Regions from separate parts of the Butyricicoccus sp. OF27-2pH9A genome, predicted to be linked through region 1. Evidence: predicted binding sites of a transcription regulator. Region 1 holds the regulator's gene; each other region holds the start of a gene.
The links. The regulator Rex, encoded in region 1, represses fermentation and respiration genes when NADH is low (regulators of the CRP and FNR family bind a similar motif). The targets are predictions, from matches to a motif close to ATTGTTAANNNNTTAACAAT.
Positions count from the first base shown of each region.

Region 2: PG722_RS11980 (acetyl-CoA C-acetyltransferase) is a predicted target of Rex. The motif match lies at 8,037-8,056, and genes of this name have one in related genera.
Region 3: PG722_RS11940 (butyryl-CoA:acetate CoA-transferase) is a predicted target of Rex. The motif match lies at 1,589-1,608, and genes of this name have one in related genera.

Region 1 covers NZ_JAQEXK010000008.1:113,577-124,168, reverse strand. Annotated here, with positions in the region: partial or broken gene PG722_RS08155 (hypothetical protein) at 1-134, shown strand, start outside; gene metA (homoserine O-acetyltransferase MetA) at 192-1,106, shown strand; gene PG722_RS08145 (redox-sensing transcriptional repressor Rex) at 1,182-1,838, opposite strand; gene PG722_RS08140 (isocitrate/isopropylmalate family dehydrogenase) at 1,877-3,034, opposite strand; gene PG722_RS08135 (aconitate hydratase) at 3,129-5,051, opposite strand; gene PG722_RS08130 (type III pantothenate kinase) at 5,374-6,219, opposite strand; gene PG722_RS08125 (metallophosphoesterase family protein) at 6,246-6,752, opposite strand; gene PG722_RS08120 (hypothetical protein) at 6,925-7,191, shown strand; gene PG722_RS08115 (hypothetical protein) at 7,204-7,569, shown strand; gene PG722_RS08110 (hypothetical protein) at 7,583-7,822, shown strand; gene PG722_RS08105 (GreA/GreB family elongation factor) at 8,080-8,577, opposite strand; gene PG722_RS08100 (SulP family inorganic anion transporter) at 8,884-10,527, shown strand.
Region 2 covers NZ_JAQEXK010000018.1:23,451-34,042, reverse strand. Annotated here, with positions in the region: gene PG722_RS12025 (biotin/lipoyl-containing protein) at 1-286, shown strand, start outside; gene PG722_RS12020 (sodium ion-translocating decarboxylase subunit beta) at 302-1,453, shown strand; gene PG722_RS12015 (TetR/AcrR family transcriptional regulator) at 1,707-2,279, shown strand; gene spoIIID (sporulation transcriptional regulator SpoIIID) at 2,620-2,892, shown strand; gene PG722_RS12005 (AbrB/MazE/SpoVT family DNA-binding domain-containing protein) at 2,960-3,202, opposite strand; gene PG722_RS12000 (nucleoside recognition domain-containing protein) at 3,291-3,875, shown strand; gene PG722_RS11995 (spore maturation protein) at 3,999-4,526, shown strand; gene PG722_RS11990 (3-hydroxyacyl-CoA dehydrogenase family protein) at 4,688-5,563, opposite strand; gene PG722_RS11985 (enoyl-CoA hydratase-related protein) at 5,678-6,496, opposite strand; gene PG722_RS11980 (acetyl-CoA C-acetyltransferase) at 6,768-7,958, opposite strand; gene PG722_RS11975 (acyl CoA:acetate/3-ketoacid CoA transferase) at 8,150-9,706, opposite strand; gene PG722_RS11970 (hypothetical protein) at 9,751-10,026, opposite strand; gene PG722_RS11965 (4-hydroxyphenylacetate 3-hydroxylase family protein) at 10,131-10,592, opposite strand, start outside.
Region 3 covers NZ_JAQEXK010000018.1:9,219-19,810, reverse strand. Annotated here, with positions in the region: gene PG722_RS11950 (amino acid ABC transporter permease) at 1-360, opposite strand, end outside; gene PG722_RS11945 (transporter substrate-binding domain-containing protein) at 463-1,329, opposite strand; gene PG722_RS11940 (butyryl-CoA:acetate CoA-transferase) at 1,638-2,978, shown strand; gene PG722_RS11935 (sensor histidine kinase) at 3,073-4,341, opposite strand; gene PG722_RS11930 (LytR/AlgR family response regulator transcription factor) at 4,338-5,075, opposite strand; gene PG722_RS11925 (tRNA lysidine(34) synthetase) at 5,112-5,846, opposite strand; gene rplM (50S ribosomal protein L13) at 6,109-6,537, shown strand; gene rpsI (30S ribosomal protein S9) at 6,552-6,959, shown strand; gene PG722_RS11910 (ParA family protein) at 7,434-8,255, shown strand; gene PG722_RS11905 (ParB/RepB/Spo0J family partition protein) at 8,212-9,147, shown strand; gene PG722_RS11900 (DUF5720 family protein) at 9,160-9,435, shown strand; gene PG722_RS11895 (hypothetical protein) at 9,465-9,650, shown strand; gene PG722_RS11890 (DUF6017 domain-containing protein) at 9,718-10,578, shown strand.

The sequences.
Region 1 (10,592 bases):
TTCAAATTCTTTTTTGGTATGCTGAACCGCTGTTTGAAAACAGCTTATTCAGGATACCATTATTCCCCCTGTTTTGTCAACAGTTATTTTTCATTTTTCTGCATTTTATGCAAACCCTTGAGATACTGCCGTAAATCTGCTATACTGAATATATTATATAAAGATTTGTAAAGAAAAAAGGAGGTGTCGGCTTGCCTATTAAGATAGCCGACAGTCTGCCGGCACGCGCCGTATTGGAAAGCGAAAACATTTTCGTTATGACCGAACACCGTGCCGCGACACAGGACATTCGTCCTCTTCGCATCGGTTTACTCAACCTGATGCCTCTGAAAATCATTACCGAGACCCAGATCCTGCGCTGTTTATCCAACACGCCGATCCAGATCGAGGTCGATCTGATCCAGACCGAAACGTATCATTCCAAAAATACGCCAGAGGATCATCTTCTCACCTTTTACAAGACATTCGACGATATCCGCGACCAGAAGTATGACGGTTTTATCATCACCGGTGCGCCGGTGGAGACCATGCCGTTCGAGGAAGTCGAATACTGGAAGGAACTGACCGAGATCATGGACTGGACTAAAACGCACGTTCATTCCACGCTGCACATCTGCTGGGGAGCGCAGGCCGGTCTGTATTATCACTACGGTATTCCGAAGTACATGCTGCCCGAGAAAATGTCCGGCATTTTCAAGCACCATGTTCTGCTGCCGAAGGAGCCGCTGCTGCGCGGCTTTGATGATATCTTCTGCGCACCGCACTCGCGCCACACCGAGGTACGTGCCGCCGACATCCGCAAAGACGAGCGTCTAACCATTCTCGCAGAGTCGCACGAAGCCGGTGTGCACATCGTGGAGGCGATGAACGGCCGTCAGATCTTTGTTCTGGGCCATGGCGAGTACGATGCCGACACACTCAAAAAGGAGTATGAGCGTGATCTGGCCAAGGGCATGAACCCCGAGGTGCCGCGTCATTACTTCCGCAACGACGATCCCAACGAAGACGTGCTGGTGACCTGGAAGGCACATGCCAACCTGTTCTACACCAACTGGGTCAACTACTATGTGTACCAGACAACACCATATTATCTGGACAAAATGTAACACAAAAGCCGCTCATCCATTGGATAGCGGCTTTTTCGCACAAAAAGGGAGTATCCAAAGATACTCCCTTTCGTTTTACAGGTTCTGTTCTCTTTTCTCATCCGCTGCGCCGACCAGATGGCACAGCGTCATCAGGCTGTCCGACAGGTGCACGTTTTCGACCGGAACGCCCAGTCCCTCCAGATGAAGGTCCTCGCCGGTGAAATTCCACAGACCGCGGATACCGCGCTCTACCAGACCGCGTGCAATACGCGGAGCATCTCCTCGCGGAATGGTGAGCACTGCCACATCCGGCTTGTTGCACTCGATGAACTCCGCAAGCGTATCCGCGCTGCGCACCTCATGGCCGCCAAAGCGCTGACCGATGAGCTGCGGATTTGCGTCAAACGCACACAGCAGCTCAAAGCCGCTGGCAGAAAAGTTAAAGTTATTGAGCAATGCACGGCCGAGGTTGCCGGCACCCAGCAGAATCGCCGTGCGGCCGGTCCGCAGACCCATGATCGCACCCAGCTCCTCCTGCAGTTTGTCGATATTATAGCCGTAGCCTTGCTGACCAAAGCCGCCGAAACAGTTAAAGTCCTGACGAATCTGCGAAGCGGTCAGTCCCATGCGCTCTGCCAGTGCTTTGGAGGAGATACGCTGCTCCCCTTCAGCCTTCAGCTCACAAATATTCCGATAATAGCGAGGCAATCGCTGAATTACCGCTTTGGAAACCTCTTGCTTGCGTTCCACAGACTCTCTCCCTCTCTCAAATTCTATTCTCGTGTAAATTACAGCTTAGCGATAGTATCCAGCACATAGTCGGTAAATTCCTGCGCGGTTGCACCGGTATCACGACCGGTAACAACAACCTTGCGCTCCTCTACCATGCAGATATCAAGTGCGCGGTCGAGCTTCTTCGCCAGTTCGATTTCACCGATGTGCTCAAGCAGCATAACAGCTGCACGCAGTACGGAGGACGGGTCCGCATACTTTGCACGGCCTTCCTGTACCATACGCGGCGCAGAGCCGTGAATTGCCTCGAACATCGCATAGCGCTTGCCGATATTGGCAGAGCCTGCCGTACCAACACCGCCCTGGATCTCAGCGGCCTCGTCGGTGATGATGTCGCCGTACAGGTTCGGCAGTACAACGACCTTAAAGTCGCGGCGGCGCTTGTCGTCGAGCAGCTTTGCGGTCATGATGTCGATGTACCAATCATCAAACTGTACTTCCGGATACTCCTTGGCTACCTTCTGGCAGGTATCGAGGAACTTGCCGTCGGTGGTTTTGATGATATTCGCCTTGGTGACGCAGGAAACGCGGTTCTTGCCGGTCTTGCGTGCATAGTCGAATGCCAGACGAGCGATACGCTCGCAGCCCTGCGAGGTAGCTACGGTAAAGTCGATGAACAGATCGTCATCAATCTGTACGCCCTGAGAGCCGACAGCGTAGCCGCCCTCGGTGTTCTCGCGGTAGAACGTCCAGTCGATACCCAACTCCGGCACCTTTACCGGGCGCACGTTGGCAAACAGGTCGAGAGCCTTGCGCATTGCAACGTTTGCGGACTCTACGTTCGGCCACGGATCGCCCTTGCGCGGGGTCGTGGTGGGGCCCTTCAGGATAACGTGGCACTTCTTCAGCTCTTCCATAACGTCGGGCGGGATAGCGCAGCCGAGCTCGGCACGGCGCTCGATGGTCAGACCGTCGATCACGCGGAACTCTACCTTACCGGCCTTTACCTTGTCCGCCAGCAGAACCTCCAGCGCATGCTGAGCCATGCCGGTGATCATCGGGCCGATGCCGTCGCCGCCGCACACGCCGATGATCAGCTTGTCCAGCTTGGAGTAATCAATAAAATCGTCCTGCGCCTTCATATCCATGATACGCTTGCGCTGGCTCTCTACAACTGCCTCAAATTTATCCAGAACAGACTGGTCGATAGACATAGTTTTGTCCTCCTACACCATTGATATTATTTTAACAAAAGAAAATATGGCTGTCAAGGGGAACCGCGCGGCTCCCCTGTCGAGCCTGACAGGCTTACTTGTTCTGCTGACGTGCATACAGCAGCGTGCCGCCTGCAAGCAGTGCGTGACGCTGGCGCTCGGAAACCTCACAGTCGGCCTTGAAGGTCTTGCCGCCGCAAACAACGGTGACCTGCTCGCCGTTCTTTACTTCCTCGAGCACGTTCGGCAGAGAGATTTCATCCAGCAGATTGATTGCATCGTAGTCTGCCGGATCGGCAAAGGTCAGCGGGATGATACCGGAGTTGACCAGATTTGCCTTGTGAATTCGTGCGAAGGACTTGCACAGTACAGCCTTTACGCCCAGATACAGCGGAACGAGCGCTGCATGCTCACGGGACGAGCCCTGACCGTAGTTTGCGCCGCCGACAATTACGCCGCCGCCCTGCTCCTTGCAGCGGGACGGGAACTCCGGATCGACGTTGATGAAGCAGTAGTTGGAGTAGTACGGCACGTTCGAGCGGTACGGCAGCAGCTTTGCGCCGGCCGGCAGGATGTGGTCGGTGGTGATGTTGTCCTCGGTCTTGAGAACGACCTTGCCGGTGTAGGATGCCTCGAGCGCCTTGCCCAGCGGGAAGGGCTTGATGTTCGGGCCGCGAACGACCTCAACCTCAGCCGGATTCTCGGCCGGCTTTACGATCATGTTGTCGTTGATGGTGAAATGCTCGGGCATTTCGATCTCCGGCATCTCACCGAGGGTGCGCGGATCGGTCAGCACACCGGTCAGTGCAGACGCTGCTGCAACCTCCGGAGATACGAGGAAGATCTGTGCATCCTGGGTGCCGGAACGGCCCTCAAAGTTGCGGTTGAAGGTACGCAGCGATACGCCGCCGGACTCCGGCGACTGGCCCATGCCGATGCAGGGACCGCAGGCGCATTCAAGGATACGCGCACCGGCCGAAATGATATCCGCCAGAGCGCCGTTCTGCGCCAGCATATTGAATACCTGCTTGGAACCGGGGCTGATGGTCAGCGAAACCTCCGGGCTTACGGTCTTGCCCTTGAGGATGGAAGCGACCTTCATCATGTCGTAGTAGGAGGAGTTGGTGCACGAACCGATGCAGCACTGGTTTACCTTGATCTCGCCGATCTCGGATACCTTCTTGACGTTATCCGGCATATGCGGCATAGCTGCCAGCGGCTCGAGTGCGGACAGGTCTACGGTGTACTCCTCGTCATACTCTGCGTCCGGGTCGGAGGACAGCGGTACCCATACGTCGCCGCGGCCCTGTGCTTCGAGGAACTTCTTGGTTGCCTCGTCGGACGGGAAGATCGAGGTGGTAGCGCCCAGCTCAGCGCCCATGTTGGTGATGGTGGCACGCTCCGGTACGGACAGGGTCTTTACGCCCTCGCCTGCGTACTCTACGATCTTGCCGACGCCGCCCTTGACGGTCATCTGGCGCAGTACGTCCAGAATAACGTCCTTCGCAGATACCCACGGCGACAGCTTGCCGGTCAGGTTGACGCGGACCATCTTCGGCATCGGAATGTAGTACGCGCCGCCGCCCATTGCGACTGCAACGTCCAGGCCGCCGGCACCGAACGCCAGCATGCCGATGCCGCCGCCGGTCGGCGTATGGCTGTCCGAACCGATCAGGGTCTTGCCCGGTGCGCCGAAGCGCTCCAGATGCACCTGATGGCAGATGCCGTTGCCTGCCTTCGAATAGTAGATACCGTGCTTCTTAGCGACAGAACCGATATATTTGTGGTCGTCCGCATTCTCGAAGCCGGACTGCAGGGTATTGTGGTCAATGTAAGCGACCGAGCGCTCGGTCTTGACCTGATCGACGCCCATCGCCTCAAACTGGAGATAAGCCATCGTGCCGGTGGCATCCTGCGTCAGCGTCTGATCGATCTTAAGGCCGATCTCCTGACCCAGTGCCATTTCGCCGTCTACCAAGTGCGCTTTCAAAATCTTCTGCGCGATTGTCATACCCATGTGTGTTTCCTTCGCTCCTTTATGTCCCGACGCGAAAGTCTTTCGCTTTCGCGCCCCATTCTCGTCAGAATGGGTGGTTGCGGCTTCCACAGCCTTCTCCACGGCGCATCTCGCACCGTGCCCCAAAAAACAAAAATAGAAGTGGTGTTCGCATACACGAAACCACTTCTATTTTACAACATTCTATCGGTTTTGCAAAGCACTTTTCACCGCAGTGATTTGAAAAAGTTCAAGCCTTTTTCTGCGTTTTTTCAGCAGAATTACTGTTTTCGTCAGAAAGTCACTTGTATTTGTCGAAAAAGCGGTTTCGCAGCAGCTCAACTCACTTGTTCTCCTGCCATGTACCTTCCTCGGTCACTTCGATGACGCTGCTAGTCATATCCAGCTTGCGGTTTTCAAACGCCTCGCGGTTGTTCTCGTAGATGAGACGCAGACCCTCGAGCGTCAGGTTCGGGTCCACATCGTCGATGAGGTCGCAGTATTCCGCCATCATGCGGCCCATGCCGCCGGTAGCGACAACTCTCGCCTTGCCGCCCAGCTCCTTCTGGATATCCGTGATAATGCCGGTCAGCGCGCCGACATAGCCGCGCACCGCACCGGACTGCATGGACTGCACGGTAGTCTTGCCGATGGCATTCTCCGGCCGCTCAATGTCCACGCGCGGCAGCTTGGAGGCCTTGAGGAACAGCGCTTCCATCGCCACCTTCAGACCCGGGAAAATCGCGCCGCCCTGATACGCGCCGTTCTCGTCGATGGCGTCAAAGGTGGTCGCCGTGCCGATATCCACGATGATGAGTGGCTTGCCGTACTTGCGAACCGCAGAAACCGCGTTGACCAGTCGGTCCGCGCCGACCTCGCGCGGGTTGGCATAGCAGTTCTTGATGCCGATGTCCACATCGCGGCCTGCAATGACCGGCTGCACAAACAGATACTTGCGGATGGCGTTGATGAGCGTGTACATCACCGGCGGCACTACGGACGCGATAACGACCGCAGTCGTATCCGCACAGGCGATATCGTGGAAGTGATAATACTGCGCGATCAGCATACCCAGCTCATCCGAGGTGCGCTCGGAATTGGTGGAAATGCGGAACGAGCCGCGCAGCTTGTCTCCGTCATATAAACCGAACACCATGTTGGTGTTGCCTACGTCGATTGCTAAAAGCATAATGTTCTCCTAATTTTCTATTTCTCTTACAGACGCTCTTTTCGCAGCAGACTGCCGTCCTCATCGACCAGCTCGAGCAGCGCAGCCCGTCCGTTCTCGATGGTCAGCCGTGCATAGCTGGCCGGACCGCCGCGCGGCAGACTGATGCTGCCCGGATTGCATACCCACACGCCGTTCTCCCGCTCGAGCATCATGCGGTGCGTGTGCCCGAAGAACGCGAGCGTGCAGTGCTCCTCGTAAGCCCGCTGGGACACAATGCCGCTCGACAGCATGCCGACACGCTCACGGTGGCCGTGCGTGATATAAATCCGCACGCCGCCCGGTATCACAACCGCATTCAGCGGCACATCGGGATCAAAATCGTTGTTGCCCCGCACGCGGTAGATCGGCATGGCCGGGAACACGCGCTCGATCTCGCGAGCATCCTCGGCGTGATCGCCTAAGTGAATGACCACATCCGGTTCTTCCCTGTCTACCGCAAAGGCCATTGCCATGTTATAGCCGTGGGAATCTGCAAATATCAGCACTTTCATGTTGTTCCCTCTCTCTGCGCCGCACATATAGCTGTATTTTACACCGAGTATCCCGCGATGTAAAGTAATTTTCTTGCGATCAGCCACAATTTATTCCCCTGTGCACACACTTCTCCTCCCGGCGGCATATACTGTCATGAAACAACTTCTTATGAGAGAGGACGGGACGCGAATGAATCAGAACGAACTGCTCCGCAGACTTGCGGCACAGGCCGGTGGAGACGCGGCGCTCGAACGGCTTTCCGGTGCGCTCGGCACCGCAGACGGCAGGCGTGCGGTCGAGCAGCTGTCCGCACAGCATGCCGCTGAGCTGGAACAGGCCGCAAAAGCCGCGCAAAGAGGTGACATGCGCAGCGCAGCACAGGCAGCGCAAAAACTCATGCAGACACCCGAGGGTGCGCGGCTTGCCGCTCAGCTTCGGCACATTTTCGGCAAATAAGGAGGCGTTTGGATGGAAAACGATATGCTTTCCTCGCTGCTGAGCGACCCGGAGTCACTGCAGAACGCGATGAAAACCGTGTCCGACCTGCTCGGCGGTCAGCCGTCCGCACAGGCAGAGCCGCAGAGCACCTACGATCCGGCCTCCGAAATGATGCAGAAGGCGCTTCCGGTCATCGGCGCGATCGCGCAGAGCGGACAGAATGCCGTAAAACCGGAAAAACGGGCGCTGCTCGGCGCACTCAAGCCGTTCGTCGCGGAGGAGGTTTCCGGCCAGTTCGACCGAGCGCTCCGTCTCGTCAGCATGGCGCGGATGGCGCGCGCGGCACTCGGACAGGTGAACCGCTCCGCAGACGATACCGCGCCGCGAGCCTTATAGGAGGTGCTGACCCATGTATAACCGCTATCTTGCTGCCGCAGAGCAGACCGCACCGGAAACAAACGAACCGCCGCAGAGCAGCACCTTTTCCGGTCTCGGACGCACGCTGAATGCGCGTCTGCAGGGTGTCCGGCTGGACATGGATACTATGATCGCCCTGCTCATCGTGTGGTTCCTGCTGATGGACGATGACGGCGTGGTGGATTGGGAACAGTTTCTGCTCACCGCCGCCCTGCTCCTGTTTGGGCTGTGAGTACATGAAAAAACTGCCGCACGGTTGATGTGCAGCAGTTTTTTATTGCAATCGCGTGCAATAATTGAGAATGAGCGCTATCCTTGCGCAAGTTCCGTCCGCGCTGCCGAGATTTCTTGCAATACGGCAAGTATTGCAAGAAACCGCGCCTCATCAGTACGCAGAATTTATTCGCAAACCGCTCTTGTTCCATTATGCGGTATTGCCTTAATCCGCGCCTTCGGTGCGCACATTCATTTTCCATTCTCCATTTTCAATTACAAAATAGGTCCCGACCCATCATCCTTCTCCTTGGTGATGGACTTGATCACAACAGTATAGCTGTCGCCCTCCTCGGTGGTGACATCCACCCGGTCACCGACCTTTTTGCCGAGCACCGCCTTACCGAGCGGTGCCTTGCAGCTGATTCTGCCGTTCAGCGGATCACACCGCACGGTCGTTACCACCTGAATGGTATCCGTGTCATCATCGTCCTCAAACAGCAGTTCCACCTTATCGAACAGACCGACCTCATCCGCGCCTGCCTTATCCTCAATCACATGCGCGGATTTAATCATGCGCTCCAGATATCGAATGCGGCTGCGGTTGCGGTTCTGCGCCTGCTTGGCGGCTTTGTATTCAAAATTTTCACTCAGGTCGCCGAACGCGCGTGTGCGCTTGACCTCCTCGATCAGCTCGGGCATCAGCTCCAGCTTGCGGTGGTCCAGCTCCTTCTGCATCATTTCAATGTCCTGTGCGGTCAGATCGTCATGCATAGCTTTTCATTTCCTTTCATGCTTCCATGCTCATGCCTTAGATTATATGCTGTTTGACGGAATTTTGCAACGCCTGTCCTCCCGTCAAATTTCCGCATGGTTAAATTCACATGATAACCGCGCAGAATGTTCAACAATTTTCACAATTTTCTGTTTTTCTGCCATTTTTATTTGCTGTAACGTTTTCCATATGATATACTGTTGCTATACGCCTGTACACCACAAAGCAGGGTGCTGACGTTTTCCGTTGGCCGCCCTGCTTTTTGCTGTGTACGGGAGAATCACGAAAAGGGGAATAAAAACATCATGGGAACTGCATTTTTGCGGCAGCTTCAGCAGGAATTCAAGGGCTACAACGGGCAAAAGCTGGCCAAGGACCTGATGGCCGGTCTGACCGTTGCGGCAGTGGCGCTGCCTCTGGCACTGGCGTTCGGCGTATCGGCCGGTGCGACGGCGGCCTGCGGCCTGGTTACGGCGATTGTTGCCGGTCTTATCATCTCGGCGCTGACCGGCGGCTATTATCAGATTTCCGGTCCGACCGGTGCAATGGCAGCCATTCTCGGCTCGCTGATCGCGACCTACGGCATGCAGGGCATGTTCGTGGCAACCTTTCTCGCCGGTGCGCTGCTCATCCTTGCGGCTGTGCTGCACCTCGGCAACCTGACCGCCTTCGTACCCGCGCCGGTTATCACCGGTTTTACCTCGGGTATTGCGGTCATCATCGCGATGGGTCAGATCGACAACTTCTTCGGCACGCACTCAGAAGGGGCCAGTGCGATTGCGAAGATCATCTCGTATAAGGATCTCGGCTTTCATCCGGATATTGCTACCACGCTGATCGCGCTTTTTGTCGTTCTGCTGATGGTGTTCTTCCCGAAAAAGTGGAACGCGGTCGTACCGGCCTCGCTCATCGGCATTATCATCGCAACTGCGGCAACGATGATTCTAAAGCTCGATATAGCAACCGTCGGCGAGATTCCGAAAACGCTCATGCTGCCGGATCGTCTGTCTCCGGCACAGATTGACTGGAACACGGTTCCTGCTCTGCTGGCGCCGGCATTCTCCATCGCGGTGCTGAACATGCTCGAAAGCCTGCTGTGCGGTGCGTCTGCCGGCCGCGCGACCGGCGTCAAGCTCAACAACGATCAGGAGCTGTTCGCACAGGGCGTCGGAAACATGGTGCTGCCGATGTTCGGCGGCATTCCGGCAACTGCCGCTCTGGCGCGTACCTCGGTAGCGGTTCGCTCGGGTGCGCAGACCCGTCTGACCGGCATCTTCCATGCGGTCGGTCTGCTGATCATGATGTTTCTGCTCGCGCCGGTCATTCAGAATGTGCCGCTGGCCGGTCTGGCAGGCGTGCTGATGGTCACTGCATGGCGCATGAACGAGTGGCACGCCATTAAGTACATGTTCAGCCACCGTTTCAAGGGTGCCATGGCGAAATTTATCGTCACCATGATCTGCACCATCGTATTCGATCTGACGGTTGCGATCGTAGTCGGCGTTGGTCTCGGCCTGATCCTGATGGTTGCCCGTCTGTCCAAGCTGCAGATCAACTACGAGCGTGTTGACATGTCCCGTATCAAGAACAACGACGAGGCGCTAAGCGAGCGTTACCGCAACGCAATGGTCGCTTACATCACCGGTCCGCTGATCTTCGCCAACATCGATACCATCGAGCAGCTGACCGAGCGTGTCGGCACCTGTGATACGCTGCTGCTGTCCATGCGCGGCGTGCCGTATATTGATATTTCGGCGGCACAGGCGCTGATGAATATTCTTCGTTCGCTGCACGAAAACGGTGTGGATATCGTACTGTGCGGCCTGCCGAGCAGTGCCATGAATATGATGCACCGCTCCGGTATTTATGATATGGTCGGTGAACAGGGCTTCTACTGGAGCGTGGAACGTGCTCTGCTGGACCTTCGTCCGTATACCGGCAAAAAGTAACAATGCACAAGGCGTATGTTTGAGACATACGCCTTTTCTTTTATGGATATTGCACAAATTCTTTT
Region 2 (10,592 bases), on a different contig from region 1:
GGCTGCAGCAGCGCCGGCACCCGCGGCAGCGCCGGCTCCGGCAGCAGCACCCGCACCCGCAGCAGCGCCTGCAGGCGGCGAGACCGTTGCAGCGCCCATGCCGGGCACCATTCTGGATATCCGATGCACGGCAGGTCAGGCCGTTAAGGGCGGCGATGTGCTGTTTATTCTCGAGGCCATGAAGATGGAGAACGAGATCTGCGCACCGCATGACGGCACGGTCGGCTCTGTCTGCGTACAGAAGGGCTCTTCCGTACAGACCGGCGCAGCACTCTGCACGATGTAACGGGAGGCACGTACTATGCAATTTTCGTTTTTCGGTGCATTAGGCAGCATTCTGGCAAGCTCGGGCTTCGCGTCCTTTGCGGAGGATCCGCGCAGCCTGATCATGATCATCATTGCATGCGTGCTGCTGTACATGGGTATCGGCAAGAAGTTTGAGCCGCTGCTGCTCGTTCCGATTGCATTCGGCATGCTGCTGGCCAATCTGCCGCTGACCGGTTTGCTCAACGCACCGGTTGACGGTTCCAGTCCCGGTATGCTGTGGGTGTTCTATCAGGGCGTCCAGCATGCGATTTATCCGTCCATCATTTTCCTCGGCATCGGTGCCATGACCGACTTCGGCCCGCTGATCGCGCGTCCGTCCTCGCTGCTGCTGGGTGCAGCGGCACAGCTCGGCATCTTCTCCGCATTTCTGCTCGCGCTTGTGCTCGGCTTCCCGGGCAAGGTTGCGGCAGCCATCGCCATCATCGGCGGTGCGGACGGCCCGACCTCCATTCTGGTCGCATCCCGTCTGGCAGCGGATTATCTGCCCGCCATCGCTATTGCGGCGTACTCGTATATGGCGCTTATACCGCTTATCCAGCCGCCGATCATGCGTCTGCTGACCACCAAGAAGGAGCGCGAGGTCAAGATGGAGCAGCTGCGTCAGGTCTCCAAGACCGAGAAGATCGTATTCCCGATCGCAGTTGCCATCATCGTTATCCTGCTGATTCCGGATACCGCTCCGCTGATCGGCATGCTCATGCTGGGCAACCTGCTGCGTGAGTGCGGCGTGACCGACCGCCTGAGCGACACCGCGCAGAACGCGCTGTGCAACATCGTCACCATCTTCCTCGGTCTGTCGGTAGGCTGCAAGGCGATTGCGTCCACCTTCCTGACCTGGGAGACAATCAAGATCATCATCCTTGGCCTGATCGCGTTCACGTTCTCGACCGTCGGCGGCCTGCTGTTCGGCAAGGTTATGTATAAGCTGACCGGCGGCAAGGTAAACCCGCTGATCGGCTCGGCCGGTGTATCTGCCGTTCCGATGGCAGCCCGCGTTTCGCAGGTTGAGGGCCAGAAGGCCAATCCGGCAAACTTCCTGCTCATGCACGCGATGGGCCCGAACGTAGCCGGTGTTATCGGCTCCGCTGTTGCCGCAGGCTTTGTCCTCAAGGTATTCGGCGCGTAAGTGCAAAGCAAAAGAACCCGAATTTTCGGGTTCTTTTTTTACGCTTTTTGGTTGAGAAGAATTGAAAATAATGGCCGTCTATTTGTAACGGTATGCATACGATATCCCGCAGGGAGAGCACATTGTGCTCCCACGCAAAGGTAAAACATCACGCTGATTCTACATTTTCCATTCTCAATTTTTTATGCTTTCTTGACAATTTATGTCGCCCTGTTTTATAATAAATGTAAGAAATGAACGGGTGGTCCTTATTGTGCAGGTACTAAAAGACGAACTTCGACACAAAATTCTGCTCGAATCCGAGCATTTATTCCTGCAGCGTGGGTACGACCGCACCTCACTGCAGATGATCGCGGACAAGGTAAATATCAGCAAGAGCAACCTCTACCACTACTTCAAAAACAAGGAGGAGCTGTTCTACGAGCTGACCGACAGCGCTGCAGACGGCCTGAAGCGCATGATCCTGCGCTTCCGCAGCATGCGGTTTGACTTGAACATGGACGCGCAGGAATTCCGGATGCTGCTCACCGAGGAGGTACTCTCACTGCTGCTGGCGGAGAAATACGGCCTTCTTCTTATCATGGAGCAGGCCAACGGCACTCGATATGAAAACCTGCGGCCGGTAATGATTGAGCTGATTGCGTCCAAGATCGTGCCCATGCTGGCTGACGAGGAGAACAGCCCGATGATGGCGCAGATCATGGCACGCAATCTGGTGGACGGGACGGTACATATCCTCAAGAACCGCGTTCGCCCGAGCGAAGTCCGTGCCGGACTGAATCAGCTGATCACCTATCACACACAGGGAATGCACGCGCTGCAATAGCAGCGCTGAGGCTGTCGCGAAACTACAGTTTCGCCGACAAGCAGGAACGGACCGTGGGCCGTTCCAAAGTCGTCCGAAAGTTCCTATACAGAAACTTTCTCCCTCCAGAAGTTCAAAAAGGGTGATACATGCTCACCCTTTTTGAGCATTTGCAGAGCAAATGCTGTTTCGTGCGCGCTGCCGCGCGAAATGCTGACTATACGACTTTTTCGACAGACTGCGCGCTGCAATAGCAGCGCGTTTTCTTTTGCCCTTAAACGGATACAAATGCGTTCTAACCGTCCCCGAATCCACATACACTGTCACAGATGAAACCTCATCAGGCAGGAGGGAAACAGCGGTGAAGGGCTTACCGGAGGAGCGCACGATCCGTCTGGCGCAGTACATGATCGAGCAGAAGGCCACCGTGCGGCAGACTGCGGCACGGTTCGGAATATCCAAGTCAACCGTACATAAGGATATCACAACGCGCCTGCAAAAGCTGAATACCGAGCTGTATGAGCGCGTACAGACCGTTCTGCAGGTGAACAAGCAGGAGCGGCACATACGCGGCGGCAGAGCAACACAGGCGAAATACCGCGCCGAAGCGGCACAGCGACGCGGTGAAAAATAAAAAAACCGACTTTCCAAGCGGAAAGTCGGCAAACAGAAGCAGCGTGACAGTGTTGCTATGTAAAGGCTTAAAGCAGGCCGAGCTCATGCGCGCAATCGCTGCAGACATTCTTACCCTTGAAGTGGATAATGTCCTTTGCGTTACCGCAGAATACGCAGGACGGCTCGTACTTCTTGAGGACGATATGATCGCCGTCAACGTAGATTTCCAGAGCGTCCTTTACTTCGATGCCCATAGTGCGGCGCAGCTCAATCGGGAGCACGATGCGACCAAGTTCATCAACCTTACGAACAATACCGGTGGATTTCATTTTCAACACACTCCATTTCTTTATCATAAAAAATGTATTACCAAATCCCACTCACTCGGGATGTTGGACGGAAGGGGGGGAACACGATATGCTGTCCGTTATCTGGACGGTGTTCCTTTGTATGGCGCTGCTATGCGGTGCGGTCACGGGCAGGCTGGCAGAGGTTACGGCAGCGGTACCCACAGGGGCTGCGGAAGCGATCACGCTGGCAATCAGTATCACCGGGCTGATGTGCTTCTGGAGCGGTGTGATGGAGCTGCTGCAGGCTTCCGGACTGGCAGAGCGGCTGTCCCATCTGATGGCTCCTGTTCTGCGTCCCTTGTTCGGAAGCGCATCGCAGGATAAACAGGCGATGGAAGCAGTAAGCGCCAATGTAACGGCAAATTTGCTGGGGTTATCCAACGCGGCAACGCCGTTGGGATTGCGTGCGTCAGAGCGGCTGTATGTTCTTGCAGGGCGGAGCGGAGCGCCGGATACCGTGCTGACGCTGATCGTGCTGAACGCAACCTCAATTCAGCTGATTCCGTCTACGGTGGCGGCGGTTCGTGCGGCTTGCGGAGCACACGCGCCATTTGATATTATGCTGCCGGTGTGGGGAGCTTCTGCGGCTTCCGTTGCGGCGGTGCTGCTCAGCAGCAAGCTGCTGCGTCCTTTTTTTCCGGATGGGGAATAGCGGGACAGGTAAGTGCGCCTTACAAGTAGTATTATCACACATGAAAAGCAAGAAATTTGTCGAATAAGCAAACAATCATCAAAAAATTTCCAAGCAAGGGAAATAATACAAGGAGGGAGATTGTTGCAGATTTTGCAGAACGCGCTCATTCCGGCACTTTTGGCGGGAATCAGCCTGTATGCGCTGTGCAAAGGCGTGGACGTATTTCCAACTTTTCTGCGCGGTGCAGCCGTCGGTTTGAAAACCGCGGTGCAGATACTGCCTGTTATGGTCGGGATGCTGACAGTCGTGTTCATGCTGCGCGCCTCAGGTGCCGTTGATATTGCGGCAAGCGTGCTCGCGCCCGCACTGCGTATACTGGGCATACCGAAAGAATGCACAGCCCTGACCCTGCTGAAGCCGATCAGCGGAGGAGGAGGACTGGCAATGGGCAGTGAAATTATACGACGCTGCGGACCGGACAGCTATGCCGGACGCGTGGCCGCAGTGATGCTGGGAGCCTCGGAAACCAGCCTGTACACAATCAGCGTGTACAGCGGGCACCTTGGTTTAAACCGAACCAGATATGCTGTATTTGCGGCATTGTGCGGTGATCTGGCAGCATTTACCGCCTCTGCAGCATTGGTTAGAATATATTTCCCATACAGTTAATATTATATCGTGTATGTTAAAAAATTACCATAGCTTATGTCAAAAATTAGCGAATTAAATAAACATTACTTGTATTCTTTGTGCAATATGCAAAAAATACAGGCTGAGAAAATAAAAAGCATCTATGCCGAAGCACAGATGCTTTTCATATTGCAAAGCGATTACTTCTTTACGATCTCCTTGCCGAAAGGACCATCATAGTCGAAGAAGCCCTTGCCGGTCTTAACGCCCAGCCAGCCGGCACGAACCATCTGACGCATCAGCGGATGCGGACGGTACTTCGGATCGCCGGTCTCGCGGTACAGCGTCTCCATGATTGCGAGGTTTACATCGTGGCCAACAAGGTCAGCGGTGTGCAGCGGGCCGGACTTCATGCCTGCGCCAAGCTGCATAGCAACGTCGATATCAGCAGGGGAAGCGATGCCATCAGCAACGATACCCATTGCCTCGTTCATCATCGGGATCAGGATGCGGTTTACAACGAAACCGGGACCTTCCTTAACGGCAACCGGGGTCTTGCCCAGGGATGCCATCAGGTCAAATGCGGTCTGGAAGGTTTCGTCCGAAGTCTGGATCGCGCGGGTAACCTCAACCAGCTTCATGATCTGAGCCGGGTTGAAGAAGTGGCAGCCGATGAACTTGTCCGAACGGTGCGGGATGCAGGCAGCCATCTCGGTGATGGACAGACCGGAAGTGTTGGAAGCGAAGATGGTGTGAGCGGGGCAGATCTTGTCCAGATCCTCCAGCAGGTCCTTCTTCAGATCCATGCGCTCCAGAATAACTTCCATGATGAAGTCAGCATCGGCAGCGTCCTTGCGGTCAACCGAGGTCTTGAGGGAAGCGAGCAGCTCGTCCTTGCGCTCTGCGGTCATCTTGCCCTTGCTTACGAGGAACTCGTAATCGTGTGTGATAACGGTCTTGCCGCGCTCGGTGAACTCCGGCTTGATGTCGATCATGGTAACGTCATGACCTGCGTTCAGGAATACCTCAGTGATGCGTGCGCCCATGTTGCCAGCGCCGAATACACAAACTTTCATGCTAAATTAACCTCTCTCTCACTCTTTGCGGATGGATGAACAGGTATTGCGAATATTGATTAGTCAAAACCGCACAATCTGGTTTTGAATTGTGCGGTCCGACTGTCTCAATGCTTACTTATTCTTGAATTCCTTAGCCGGCTTGTCGCGGTTCTTGTCCAGGAAGTAAGCCATGCCGTACTTCTGATCCTCGGTAGCGAAGCACTGTGCGAAGCAGTTGCCCTCGAACTTCAGAGCGGAGTTCAGGTCGGTCTGCATGCCAACGTTTACAGCTTCCTTAACCAGAGAAACAGCGATCGGAGCCTGAGCAGCGATCTCCTCAGCCAGCTTTACAGCCTCATCGAGCAGGTTCTCCAGCGGATATACGTAGTTAACCAGGCCCATGTCCAGAGCGTCCTGAGCGGTGTAGTTAGCGCGAGCGGTGTACAGCATTTCCTTAGCCTTGCCTGCGCCTACGAAGCGAGCCAGACGCTGGGTGCCGCCGCAGCCCGGGGTGATGCCCAGACCAACTTCAGGCTGACCGAAGGAAGCGTTCTCGGAAGCGAGACGGATGTCGCAGGACATAGCCAGCTCGCAGCCGCCGCCGAGGCAGAAGCCGTTGATGGCAGCGATAACCGGACGCTTGAAGTTCTCGATCTTCCAGCAAACGCGGTTGGACTCGTTGCCGAACAGCTTGCCTTCTGCACAGGTCTTGGTAGCCATCTCGGAGATGTCAGCGCCTGCAACGAAGGAGTTAACGGTCTTGCCCTTCTTGTTAACGGTGGAAGAACCGGTCAGAACTACTGCATAAACGTCGTCCAGATCCTTAGCCAGCTCGTCGAATGCCTCTTCCAGCTGTGCGTACATGTCGGTGGACAGAGCGTTCATAGCCTTCATGTGCTCGATCTTAACGATCGCAACATGACCCTTTTTTTCGATTACTACGTCAGTCATTTTTAAGACTTCCTTTCAGAATATGTGCTATGAGCGTAAAACGCTCAAAAGCAATCTCCGTTCGGAGATTACCAAACATCCAAAGGATGTTTGCAGTCAAAATAGAACAGAAGCGAGCTTCTGTTCGTAAAAACCGGGGGCGTGTACCTCGGTTTTTACACCTCGACTCAGCCGCCTTGGGCGGCGTCATTCGGGTATCACACTTCAGTTTCTACGGAACTGAAGTGTGTATCTAGGGGACTTTTGAAGTCCCCTAGAGTGCAAGGCGAAGTTACTTGCACAATTCGTCGCGCTCAACGATGATAGCTTCGCCCATACCGCCGCCGATGCACATGGTAGCCAGACCGATGGTCAGGTCGCGCTTGATCATTTCGTGGATCAGGGTGGTGGTGATGCGGCAGCCGGCTGCACCGATCGGGTGACCCAGAGCGATTGCGCCGCCGTTTACGTTAACCTTGTCCATATCAAAGCCAAGCTCACGGTTAACAGCAGCAGCCTGTGCAGCAAATGCCTCGTTGGACTCGATCAGGTCGAGGTCAGCAACGGTCAGACCTGCGCGGGACAGAGCCTGACGGGTGGACTCGATCGGACCTACGCCCATGATGGACGGATCGCAGCCTACAGAGCCCCAAGCACGAACCTTAGCCAGCGGCTTGAGGCCGTTTGCCTTAACGAACTCCTCGGAAGCGATGATCATTGCAGCGCCTGCATCGTTGATGCCGGAAGCGTTGCCTGCGGTTACGGTGCCGCCGTCCTTCTTGAATGCCGGGCGCAGCTTGCCGAGAATCTCCAGAGTGGTGTTCGGCTTTACATGCTCGTCGGTATCAAAGATAACGGTTTCCTTCTTCTTCTTAACCTCGATCGGAACGATCTCGTCCTTGAAGCGGCCGTTAGCGATGGCAGCAGCTGCCTTCTGCTGGGAAGCGAGAGCGATCTCGTCCTGCATTTCGCGGGTGATGCCGTACTTTTCAGCTACGTTTTCTGCAGTGATGCCCATGTGGTACTGGTTGAATACATCAAATACGCCGTCGTATACCATCATATCGACCAGCTTCTTGTCGCCCATGCGAGCACCCCAACGGGTATCGCGGGAGATGTACGGAGCACCAGACATAGACTCGCAGCCGCCTACCAGCATCATCTTGTTCTCGCCGGAACGGATGATCTGGGTGCCGAGGGAGATGGCACGCATGGAGGAAGCGCAAACCTTGTTCAGGGTCATAGCCGGGGTGGTGATCGGCAGACCGGACTTCAGGCAAACCTGACGTGCTACGTTCTGGCCTACGCCGCCCTGCAGTACCTGACCGAACAGAACCTCGTCGATTGCTTCCTTGTCAACGCCTGCACGCTCGATAGCTGCCTTTGCAGCAGCGGTGCCAAGCTCGGAGGAGTGTACATCGCGGAGGGTGCCGCCGTAAGTGCCGATTGCGGTACGGGCAGCGGAACAGATGTAAACGTTCATTTAGCTGTTTCTCCTTTTCTACTGATGCGGCGAAAAAACTATGCCGCCGCATGGTGATGGAAACTCGATTTTCTTGAGTTCGTTAATATTTTATCAAACTATTCTGCAGAATGCAAGGGGAATTGGTCGATTCTGTAAAATTATATGAAAAGTCCAGTTCCCGTTTGCGTAATCTGCACAAATAGAATTGATTAGTCGTTAGCCAGACCCATCAGCTCGTCACGGAAGATGCGAGCGTCCATGGTCTTGATCTCGTCAGCCATCTTCGGAACGAATTCCATCTGGTCGAGGATCTGGGTCTGCAGGTCGATGCCCGGAGCGATCTCGGTCAGGGTAACGCCTTCCGGACGCAGCTCAAATACGCAGCGCTCGGTGATGTACAGAACCGGCTGATGTACTTCGTTAGCGTAATCGCCGGAGAAGGTGATGTGCTCAACCTGCTTAACGAACTTCTTCTTAGCGCCTTCCTGGGTGATAACGAGCTTGCCGTCCTTGCACTCAGTCTTGAGGCCCTTTGCAGTGAAGGTGCCGCAGTAAACAACCTTCTTGGCGTTCTGGGTGATGTCGATGAAGCCGCCTGCACCTGCCAGACGGGTGCCGAACTTGGATACGTTCAGGTCGCCGTTCGGAGCAGTCTCAGCCAGGCCGAGGAATGCAACGTCAAGGCCGCCGCCCTGATAGAAGTCGAACTGTACGTTGTGCGGGATGATGCACTGTGCGTTAGCAGCAGCGCCGAACTGGGTGCCGCCGTACGGTACACCTGCGATGGAGCCTGCCTCAACGGTCAGGGTCATCTTGTCGGAGATGCCTTCTTCAGCAGCTACGTTAGCGATCTTCTCCGGTGCGCCGGTGCCGAGGTTTACGATAGCGTCCTGCGGCAGCTCCATAGCAGCGCGGCGGGCGATGATCTTCTTAGCGTCCATCGGGATCGGCGGGATAGCGTCAACCGGGATGCGGAACTCGCCGGTCAGCGCGCCGTCGTACGGCATGCCGAGGCACTGCATGTTCTCCTCCTCGGTGCCGACTACAACAGAGTCAACATAGATGCCCGGGATAGCAACCAGCTTCGGGTCCAGAGAGCCGCCCTGTACGATCTTCTCAACCTGAACGATTACCTTGCCGCCGGAGTTCTTGCAGGCCTGAGCCATAGCAGTTACGTCCAGAGGACCGATCTCACGATGTACGGTGCAGTTGCCGTACTCATCGCAGTAGGAAGCACGCAGGAATACAACGTTGATCGGGAAGCCCTTGTACAGCAGGCGCTCCTGACCCTCGATGTTAACGATCTTTACCAGATCTTCCTTGGTAACGTCGTTCAGCTTGCCGCCGCCGTTGCGCGGGTCAGCGAAGGTCTTCAGGCCAACGTGGGTGATGGTGCCGATGTTGTGAGCAGCGATATCGCGGTACATGTGCGAAATAACGCCCTGCGGCAGGTTGTAAGCCTCGATCTTGTTGTTCAGAGCCAGCTCGCCGAGCTTTGGAGCACGGTCCCAGTGGCCGCCGATAACGCGCTTAACCATGCCTTCATGGCCGTAATGGTCACCGCCGGTGCCATCGCGGTGGCCCTGACCGGCTGCAAAGAACAGGGTCAGGTTCTGCGGGTGGCCGGTCTCAAGAAAACGCTTCTCGAGAGCCTTGGACAGGGTCTCCGGGCAAGCACAGGATACGAAACCGCCGGTAGCAATGGTATCGCCGTCCTGAACCTTCAGAGCAGCTTCCTCCGGGGTGATGATGCTTACTTTCTTCATGTTTATCAATCCTCCTGATAATAGTGCGACCGGTTTTACAGTGGTCACGCCTGTGACGTGAAAGACCTGATTCTATCTATCGCCTGCGGAATCTCATCCGCTGCGGCAACAACAACACGGTGCGCGGCTTCGATCTCCTCATAGAGATACGGGCAGCCGGTGCAGCCGCGCAGGATCAGCAGTACGTCATAAGGAACACCGTCCTCCGGATAGGAGAATGAGGCGGTGTCCTGAAGGGCAGCGCAAATCGCCTTGTAGGCGTCTCCGCGCTCATAGCGCGGATTGCAGCCGCCGCAGAATTTTACCGTGCAGCGCAGCAAGGCGCACAACCCCTTTCAAGATGTTTCCATATGGGAACAGTATGGTATAACGCAAACACAGGCACTCACGGGTGCTCCATGAGTGCCTATAGTTTGCTCAGAGATTACTTGATGCGAGCAATCTTCTTTGCCAGTTCCTTCTTCATTTCAAGGTTGGACTGACGGGCAATCATGATGCGCTGAGCCTGCGGCGAGCCTGCACCGTGCATGGACTCCGGCAGATAGCCGACAGCTGCAGTACCCATGGTCATGTTCTCGATCAGGCGCAGCAGACGCATACGGTCCTCGGTCGGAACGGAAGCAACGCCCTTGAGGTACTTCTCGATGTACGGCTTGAGCTCCGGGTTGCGGTAATCAGCCTCGGACGGCTGGGTTACCATCAGGCCGCCTGCCAGATCCTGTGCCAGACGAGCGATCTCGTACGGGAAGCGGGTAACGTTCTGCTTGCAGACGTTTGCCAGCAGCAGGTCGATCAGGTAGTTGCCTGCCTTGGTCTTGGTGCCCTGAGAGGAGCAAGCGATACCGCAGCAGTACAGGGTCTCGTTCAGGTGGGTCATCTCGATCAG
Region 3 (10,592 bases), on a different contig from region 1:
GAGCACCTGACCGGCTTCATACTGGCCGCTCGGAATGCCCTGAATGCCGCCGCGGAAGATCTCCGAGAAGTAGCAGGCGTAGTTGATGACAAACGCAACCAGCGCAGCGGTGAAGCGTGGCAGGGAAATATCCCACAGCAGGGCAGGACCGTAGAAAATGATGATGATCTGGAGCATAAGCGGCGTGCCGCGGACGATCCAGACGATGATTTTGATGAGTGCGCGCAGCGGTGTAATGCGGCTCATCGAGCCGAAGCTGATAAGCAGACCGAGCGGCAGAGCGAATACCAGCGTCAGGCAGAAAAGCTGTACGGTGGTAACAAAGCCGCCCATCAGGCTGAGTGTTACATTGGCAAACATGTTGTTTCCTCTTTACCTCTTTTTTACTTTATTTCCTGTGACACATAAGGCAGAAGACGGTAGTCCGCCTTCTGCCTTATATTGAACTGAGGGGATGGGAGATTAAGCCTCCGGATCTACGATTGCTTCCTGTACGCCGTATTTCTGAGCCAGAGCCAGAACCACGCCGTCCTTGTAGGCGCCCTTGTAGAAGTTGTTGAATGCTTCGGTCAGGTCAGAACCCTTGCGGAAGCCTACAACGTAGTTCTCGTCCTCCTCACCGTTGGCCTCGTTGAGGTTTACGGTGTAGGTCAGGTTCGGGTAGCTGGTGCCCTCGCCAATCATAGCGCCTGCCATCAGCAGGTCGATCACGCAGGCATCAGAGGTACCTGCGGCAACCTCCATCAGTGCGTCAGCCTGAGACTGAACTGCGGTTGCATTCAGACCGGCAGCCTGTGCAGCAGCCTCACCGGCAGAGCCGGACTCAACCGCGAAGGTCATATCCTTGATAGAGTCGATGTCCTTGGCAGCGTCCGCCTTGTCGGACGGAACAACAACAACCTGTGCGTTGGTCGCATACGGGTCGGAACAGTTCATGGAGGTCTTGACCTCATCGGTCAGGGTCATGCCGTTCCAAACGGCGTCAACGCCCTTGGAATCCAGCTCCATGATCTTGTTGTCCCAGTTGATCTCAATGAACTCAGCTTCTACGCCGAGGCTCTCGGCGAAAGCCTTTGCCATGTCCGCGTCAAAGCCGACCCACTCGTCCGAGCCGTCTTCCTTATAATCCATCGGTGCGAAATCCGTGATGCCGATGACCAGCTTGCCGTTGCTCTTTACATAATCGATATCGCTCTCAGCGGAAGCTGAGGTGTCAGCCGCATCGGCGCTCGAGTCGTCGGCCTTGGCAGCAGAGCCGCCGCAGCCGGACAGCATGGATACACTCATTGCGCCTGCCATCAGCAGTGCAAGAAGTTTCTTCGTCTTCATTTTTAGAAAACCTCCTGTAATTCAGTTCATATCTTGTTTACTATTATAACACTTTAGCGCAGAAAATCAACCCCTGATTTTCATGCGGATTTTCAGTATTTTTGAAGGATAAATGGGCGGTATTTTGTGCAAAATCTAAAATAACAGGATGAAATATAAGGAAAAGAGGGCGGGGAGCGGTTTGAATGGATTCTCACTCTTTTTTGCGAACCTGTGTTGACCTGTACCCCAAAAGAGATTATAATCATAAGTAAGCATGATTGTTAAAGAATAAACAATGAAGAACAAGTAAGACGGAGGGAATCAGCGTGGATTATACTGCACTGTATCAGCAGAAGCTGACAACGGCGGATGAAGCCGTTAAGGTTGTTAAATCGGGTGACTGGGTAGACTATGGCTGGTGTACGGGTACGCCTGTTGCACTGGACAAGGCACTTGCTGCCCGCATGGGCGAGCTGGAGGATGTAAACTTCCGCGGCGGCGTACTCATGCGCCGACCGGCGGTATTCGATATTCCGAATGCAGCCGACAAGATCACCTGGAACTCGTGGCACATGTCCGGCATTGAGCGCAAGGCCTGCATGGAGGGCTTCGGCTTTTACAGCGCACTGCGCTACTCCGAGATGCCGCGCTGGTACCGCGAGAACGTCCGTCATGTCAATGTAGCCATGATTCAGGTGGCGCCGATGGACGCACACGGCTGGTTCAGCTTCGGTCCGCAGGCTTCGCACCTCAAGGCGATCTGCGATGTATCCGATGTTATCATCGTTGAGGTCAACAAGTATATGCCGCGCTGCCTTGGCGGCTTTGAGGACGGCATTCACATTTCGCAGGTGGATATGATCGTTGAGAGCGACACCGAAATGCCGCAGATGGGCGCAGGCGGTGAGCCGACCGAGGTTGATAAGGCGGTTGCAAAGCTGATCGTGGAGGAAATCCCGAACGGCGCGTGCCTGCAGCTGGGCATCGGCGGCATGCCGAATACCGTAGGCTCGATGATCGCGGAGTCCGACCTGAAGGACCTCGGCGTTCATACCGAGATGTACGTTGACGCTTTCGTTGACATTTCCCGTGCAGGCAAGATCAACGGCTCGAAGAAGGCCATCGACCGCGGCCGTCAGGTGTTCGCGTTCGGCGCAGGCACCCAGAAGCTGTACGATTTTGTAAATGATAATCCGGAGTGCATGTCTGCACCGGTATCCTATACTAACGATGCGCGCACCATTGCACAGATCGACAACTTCATTTCCATCAACAATATCGTGGATGTGGATCTGTTCGGCCAGATGAACGCAGAAAGTGCCGGTATCAAGCAGATTTCCGGTGCAGGCGGCCAGCTGGACTTCGTTCTGGGCGCATATCTGTCCAAGGGCGGCAAGAGCTTCATCTGCTGCTCGTCCACCTTTAAGAAGAAGGACGGCACGCTCGAGAGCCGAATTCGTCCGACGCTTGAGAACGGCTCGGTCGTTACCGATGCCCGTCCGTGCGCGCACTGGTTCGTCACCGAGTACGGCAAGGTAAACCTCAAGGGTCTGACTGCATGGCAGCGTGCGGAGGCTCTGATCTCGGTTGCGCATCCGGATTTCCGCGAGCAGCTGATTCAGGAAGCGGAGAAGATGCGTATCTGGAAGCGCTCCAATAAACGCTAAAATGCTGTCGGCGGAACTACAGTTCCGCACGGTGTTTGCTACTGTTTATAAGAAAACGCTCTGTGAAAACAGAGCGTTTTTTCTTATGCAATTATTAAAGTGAAATTCGCAGGATAAACTGCTGATTCTTAACCGAAAAGCTGTACACGCCGCCGTATCGCTCGACAATGCTGCAAATGCTGTGCACGCCGATGCCGTGTCCGGCGCGGTTGGAGACCGGCACGCCGTGGCTGAACTGCACCGGCTGCGTGCAGTCGTTGACAATCTGCAGGAAGAACTTTCCGGATTTTTCGTAGGCCTGCACCTCAATATGTCCGGGAACACCGTCTGCGCGCGCGCTGCATGCGTGAATCGCATTCTCAAGCGCGTTGGAGAGCAGCACGCACAGGTCGCTCTCGGCAAGCGGCAGCTGATTGGGCAGCACGGCATGCACCGCAAGCGGGATGCTCTGCGCCTTGGCGCGGTCGGCAAACGATGAGAGAATCAGGTTTGCGGCCTCGTTTTCGCAGTAAACGGTCACGCGGCTGGCTTCGATTTCCTCGCTGATGGAGTGAATGTACTGCAGTGCCTGCTCATACTGCTTATTCTCGATGCAGGCGGTGATGTACTGCAGATGATGCCGCAGATCATGCCGGTAGGTGCGGGTTTTCTGCTGAGAGATACGCAGTGCTTCAATCTCACGGACGGCCTGATGCACCTGCAGGTCAAGATTGCTTTTCAGCTCCTCCAAATGCAGCCGTGCGTGCTGCTCTCTGGAAATGTGAATCAGGAACAGCAGGTACGCCGCACTGCACACGAACGGCATGAACTCCACGACTACGGCCGAACCGGAGAACAGCAGGTCGGTGTAAACGCGGGTGGCATAGTCAAACGCATAGTACACCGCGGGCACAATGCCGAACTGACACTGCACCGCCCGCGAATACTGCGACACCGACCGGATGGCAGGTGCGGTCTTGAGCAGCAGAATGAGCAGCGGCACGGTGACGATCATTTCCACAGCGTACTGCATGGTGTCTCCGCCGGAGAAGATGGCGACCGCGATCAGCGCCAGCCAGCGCCGCAGCTGACAGCACAGGTACGCCGTCAGCACAGAAATCACCGGCCACAGGCGTTCATGACTGAGCGAGCACAGCGCGAGCACAAGCGGCAGGTGGGTGTGCAGCGGATACAGATAGCGTCCGAAGCCCGGGTCCACACCGAGGTAGGCGATGCCGGACAGGCAGAAGATCATCAGCGTGTACAGCAGCATGCGCTTTTTCGCCTTGGGCGTCCAGTGGATATTGCAGAATGCCGCAGAGAGCGCGATGCCGAACAGCGTAACGGCAACGGAGTTGCAAAGGTCAACAGCGAGTGCGATCATGTCAGGAACACCTGCTCTTTCTGAAAGGCGTGTTCAAGGTACGCATCCTTGATGTCGTTGTAGCGTCCGCGCGGAATGGGCAGCTCGGCGCGGCTGGACATGATGAGCGTTTTCGGCGTGATCGTCTGGATATGCTCTAAATTTACAAGGTAGGAGCGGTGAATACGCAGGAAATTCCTGTGTTCGGCAAGGCTTTCGCACAGGCTGTCCATGCTGCCGGCGGCTTCGAGCACGGTGCCGTCCGTCTTGTGCAGCAGCAGGGAACGGCGGATGACCTCGCAGTATTCCAGCTTGTCCAGTTCAACGCGCGTGATGCCGGTTCTGCAGCGCAGAATCAGGCTGGCGCTGCTCTCACGCGAGCAGGCGGCAATGACCGAATCCATCAGCCGGAAGAAGCTTTCCGGCCAGATCGGCTTGAGCTGATAGAAATACGCGCCCACCGTATACGACTGCACGGCAAACTCTGCGGATGAGGTGAGAAAGATGATCTTCACGTTGGAGTCGTACTGACGGATCTCACGGGCGGCTTCGATGCCGTTTTCGCCGGGCATGAGCACATCGAGCAGCAGAATGTCAAAGCGTGCGCCCTTTTCGATGGACGCCAGCAGCTCGAACGGGCTTTGGAAGGCCGTCGGGGCGATATCGGCGTTGTGTTCCGCACGGTAGCTGCCGAGCAGCTCGTGCAGTTCATCGAGCACGCTGAGATCGTCGTCGCAGAAGCCAATCTGGATCATGGTTCTCATCTCCTTTCTTTTTATATAGGGAACAGATCATTTGTAATCGCGGCGGGTCTTGTCCGGTTCCCAGCCCTCGAGCGGGTAGCGCTGCATGGCGCCGAAAATGCGCTCGCGCACACCGGGCATGGTCTTTTCGAGATTTTTCAGCAAATCCTTGATCTCCTGCCGCTTGGTGTTGCCGTCCGCCGGACACGGATTGTGCACGATCGGCAGCTCATGCCGTTTGGCGAACGAGCGCACATAATGCTCCGGCACATACAGCAGCGGACGAATGAGCGTGATGTCGGCGCGGTCGAGGTAGGTTACCGGCGAAAAGCACGAAATGCGGCCTTCATAAAATAGGGAAAGCATGTAGGTCTCGACCACATCGTCAAAGTGATGGCCGAGCGCAACCTTGCTGCAGCCTGCCTTGCGGGCGGCATCGTGCAGGGCACCGCGGCGCAGCTTGGCACAGAGCGAGCAGGGGTTTTCCTCATGGCGGATATCAAACACGATAGGGCCGATCTGGGTGGGGACACGGATGTACTCGACGCCCAGCTTGTCGCACAGCGTCTGTACAGGGGAGAAGTCCATCTCATCATAGCCCATCTCCAATGTAATAGCCACGACTGTAAAATGGTGCGGATAAAAGCGACTCAGCTGGCTGAGCGCCACGAGCAGCGCGAGTGAGTCCTTGCCGCCGGAAACGCCGACCGCAATCCTGTCGCCCTCATCTATCATATGGTAATGGTCCACCGCACGGCGGACATAGGAAAGCATTTTCTGCATAACAGTCTCCTTTTTGATCGTACATATTAAAATTTATCAGAAAACGCCAAAAATCGCAAATGCAAAAAATGAAATGCAAAGTGAGTATTCGAGAGTATGAGAGAGATTAAAAGAGAAAACAAGAGAATGTGTTGGATTGAAGATATTTTTTCAAAATTTCGCTTGACTTGCGCAAAATGATGTGTTTTAATAAATATGCTCGTTTCGAGCGATCAATCAGTTGTCAAAGTATTTTTGATATATATAAACGGAGGAAAAAACCATGTCTACTTTTATGGCTAAGGCAGAAAATGTCGAGCGTAAGTGGTATGTACTGGACGCAGCTGGCAAGCCGCTGGGTCGTACTGCTGCAACCGCTGCAATGCTGCTTCGCGGCAAGCACAAGACCACGTTCACTCCCCATGTTGACTGCGGCGATTTCGTAATCATCGTCAACGCTGACAAGGCGGTTCTGACCGGTAAGAAGCTCACCCAGAAGTACTATCGTCATCACACCGGCTGGGTCGGCGGTCTGAAGGAAGTTCAGTACAAGACCCTGATGGCTGAGAAGCCGGAGTTCGCTATGCAGCTCGCAGTTAAGGGCATGCTGCCGAAAAATTCCATCGGCCGTCAGTCCGCTACCCGTCTGAAGGTATTTGCTGGCGAGAACCACAATCATCAGGCTCAGAAGCCCGAGAACTGGGAAAAGTAAGGGAGGATTAACTGATGTATACACCTAAGAAGGCATATTTCTATGGCACCGGCAGAAGAAAGTCCTCTGTTGCCCGCGTTCGTCTTTTCCCGGGCGGCACCGGTGAGATCAAGATCAACAACCGCACCATCGACAACTACTTCGGTCTTGAGACCCTGAAGATGGTTTGCCGTCAGCCGTTCGAAGTAACCGGCACCGAGGGCAAGTTCGACGTAGAATGCACCGTAACCGGCGGCGGCTTCACCGGCCAGGCTGGCGCAATCCGTCACGGCATCGCTCGTGCTCTGCTGCAGGCTGATTCCGACCAGTACCGCGCAGCTCTGAAGGCTGCCGGCTTCCTGACCCGCGATCCGCGTATGAAGGAACGTAAGAAGTACGGTCTCAAAGCAGCTCGTCGCGCTCCGCAGTTCAGCAAGCGATAATCGACTGCTCAGACTATATCAAAATGGTTCAAAAAGCCCGGAAAATCAAGGTTTTCCGGGCTTTTGCTATATCTAAACGGGCTGATATGGTTTGACCAAATTTGGCAAAACGAGAGCCGTTTTCACCCAATTTTTAGTGGTTAAATATAGGACAACCGGCAAAAATGGGGTCAAAAAACGGCCTTAGTGGTTAAAAAATAGGACAACCAGAGAGCAATTTCGGGGGTATTTTTGAGGGCGATTTGGCACTCTCAGACACCGGATTTTTCGCTGGAGGGTTTGGCATAATCTGACCAAATCTGAACAATTAAATACGATTCTAATGCAGGCACTCAGTAACAAATAACTGGGTGCTTTTTTCATTTCAGGGAAAAAGATTCCTGCATTAGAAAGGGCCGTCACTTTATGATTTTGAAGTGGCGGCTTTTTCTATTTCCAGAAGCAATAGCAACAATTAGAAATGAGGTGAAGTCAATGAACACGCAAATCATTGCCATTGCCAACCAGAAAGGCGGCGTTGGCAAGACAACGACCTGTGCCAACTTGGGAATCGGGCTGGCGCAGGCCGGAAAGAAAGTCCTGCTGATCGACGGGGACCCGCAAGGAAGCCTGACAATCAGCCTGGGCCATCCCCAGCCGGACAAGCTGCCCTTTACGTTGTCAGACGCTATGGGGCATATCCTGATGGATGAGCCGCTTCGTCCCGGCGAGGGTATCCTGCACCACCCAGAGGGTGTAGACCTGATGCCTGCGGACATCCAGTTATCCGGTATGGAGGTATCCCTGGTAAACGCCATGAGTCGCGAGACTATCTTGCGGCAATATCTGGACACGCTGAAGGGGCAATACTCCCATATCCTCATCGACTGCCAGCCCTCCCTGGGTATGCTCACAGTCAATGCGCTGGCCGCTGCGAACAGGATCATCATTCCCGTTCAGGCGGAGTATCTGCCCGCCAAAGGGCTGGAACAGCTGCTCTCCACGGTAAACAAGGTAAAGCGGCAGATCAACCCCAAGCTCCAGATAGACGGTATCCTGCTGACGATGGTGGATAGCCGAACCAACTTTGCCAAAGAGATTTCCGCGCTCCTGCGGGAGACCTATGGCAGCAAGATCAAAGTATTTGGCACAGAGATCCCCCATTCTGTCCGGGCAAAGGAAATCAGTGCAGAGGGAAAAAGTATTTTCGCCCATGACCCTGGCGGCAAGGTGGCAGAGGGGTATCGAAATCTGACGAAGGAGGTGTTGAAACTTGAAAAGCAGCGCGAAAAAAATAGAGCTGGCCTCGGTAGATGATCTGTTCTCCACCGAAGAAGGCCGTCAGGATGCAAAGCTGGAAAAGATTCAGGAGATTCCGCTGTCTGAACTGCATCCCTTTAAGAACCACCCATTCAAAGTCAAGGATGACGAAGCCATGATGGAGACCGCTGACAGTATCAAGCAGTATGGCGTTCTGGTTCCGGCGATTGCTCGACCGGACCCGGAGGGCGGTTATGAGCTGGTAGCCGGACACAGGCGGCACAGAGCCAGTGAGCTGGCAGACAAGGAGACCATGCCGGTCATTGTTCGGGATTTGGATGATGATGCCGCCACAATCATTATGGTTGACAGCAATCTGCAACGGGAAAGTCTGCTCCCAAGTGAAAGGGCTTTTGCTTACAAGATGAAGCTGGAGGCTATGAAAAGGCAGGCTGGCAGACCGAGTAAAGAAAATTGTTCCCAAGTTGGGAACGATTTTGGGAAGAAGTCCAGCGAGGTTTTGGCAGAGCAAGTAGGTCAGAGTAAAAACCAGATTTTTCGTTATATCCGTCTGACTGAACTGATTCCTGAATTGATGGATATGGTCGATGAGAAGAAAATCGCCCTGAACCCTGCCTATGAGCTGTCCTTTCTCAAAAAGGAGGAACAGGTAGACCTGTTGGACGCGATGGACAGCGAACAGGCTACCCCTTCTCTTTCTCAAGCCCAGCGGCTCAAAAAATACAGTCAGGAGGGGCATCTGACTCTCGATATGATGCGTGTCATCATGGGTGAGGAAAAGAAAAGCGATCTGGACCGAGTGACATTTACCTCTGACACCTTGCGGAAGTATTTTCCTAAAAGCTATACGCCCCAGCGGATGCAGGAAACCATCATCAAGCTGCTGGAGGCATGGCAGAAAAAGCGTCAGAGAGACCAGGAACGATGAAAGGAGCCGCCTATGATGGATATTTCAGCCCGTGAGCTGAAAGGACACAACATTCTCGCCGTAGAGAGGTTTTGGGATAACACCCGCTGGATGATTGAGTTTTCCGTCCTGCGTCCCAGCACAGCTTACGGCAGCCCCGGAGAGGAAATGCGGCTGTTTTTGACCGAGGACGGGTATCAGGCTGCCCTGCAAAGCCAGCAGCGTCGGGAGATTAAGATCAAGCGTTACGCTCGTGTGATTGAGGGACATATCCTCGATTTCAAACCGGGAAAACGCCGCCGCTCATAAACCCATACAACGAAAGGAAAGGAATGACTATGTGTACGGTAAAGGAAATTCAAGAAGCAATCCGGGAAGATTGCAAATCTCAGCATGACATGGAATCAACGGATATTGACCGAGTGATGCAAACACTTCCTTTCGCCCAGGAGGAGCCATTTACAGAGGCGCGTCCTCGAAAGCCGCTGTTTTGGTTCTATGCAAGAAAATTTGAAAAGTGTTGAACACCGCAATTCTTTGGAATGAGGATTGCGGTTTTTTTGTACCCAAAATTCGGAAGGAGTGAGGTCGATGGCCGTTTTTCGCATTGAACGGACCCGTGATTATACCGTGATGAGCAATCATCATTTACGAAATGCAAACCTGTCGTTAAAAGCCAAGGGACTGCTTTCCATGATGTTATCTTTGCCAGAGGACTGGAATTACACCACCCGTGGTCTTGCAAAGATCTGTAAGGAGGGCGTGGATGCCATAGGCGCTGCGTTGCGGGAATTGGAGGCTGCCGGTTACATTGTGCGGCACAAGCTGCGTGACCGGCAGGGACGCATCAGCGATACAGAGTATGTCATATACGAGCAGCCACAGCTTAGAAAACCGGATACGGATTCACCAGATACGGAAAACCCGTATATGGATAAACCGGATACGGAAAAGCCCGCAGAATTAAATATAGAGAAATCAAATACTCAAAAACAAAATATTTATGGATCAAGTACCGATTCCATTCCCTTCCGGGATTGCGCGGCAGATTGTCTGCCGGAACGGAAAGGAAGGGATGCGATGTCACTCACAGAGATAGAGAGTTATCGGGAATTGATTCAGGAGAATATCGGGTATGAATACCTGTGTCAGCAGTATGAAACTTATCGGGAGGATTTGGATGAGATTGTGGAGCTAATCGTGGAAACGGTCTGTGCAAAGCGAAAGACCACCCGTATTGCAGGAAGCGATTTTCCGCATGAAATCGTTCGTTCCAGGTTCTTGAAGCTGGATAACTCGCACATTGAGTTTGTCATGGACTGTTTACAGAAGAACACCACGGAAATTCGCAACATGAAGCAGTATCTTCTGACCGTTCTGTTCAATGCACCGACCACGATAAGCAATCATTACACCTCACAAGTAAATCACGATCTGTATGGCGGCTGGTAAATGGTCGCTTTTTT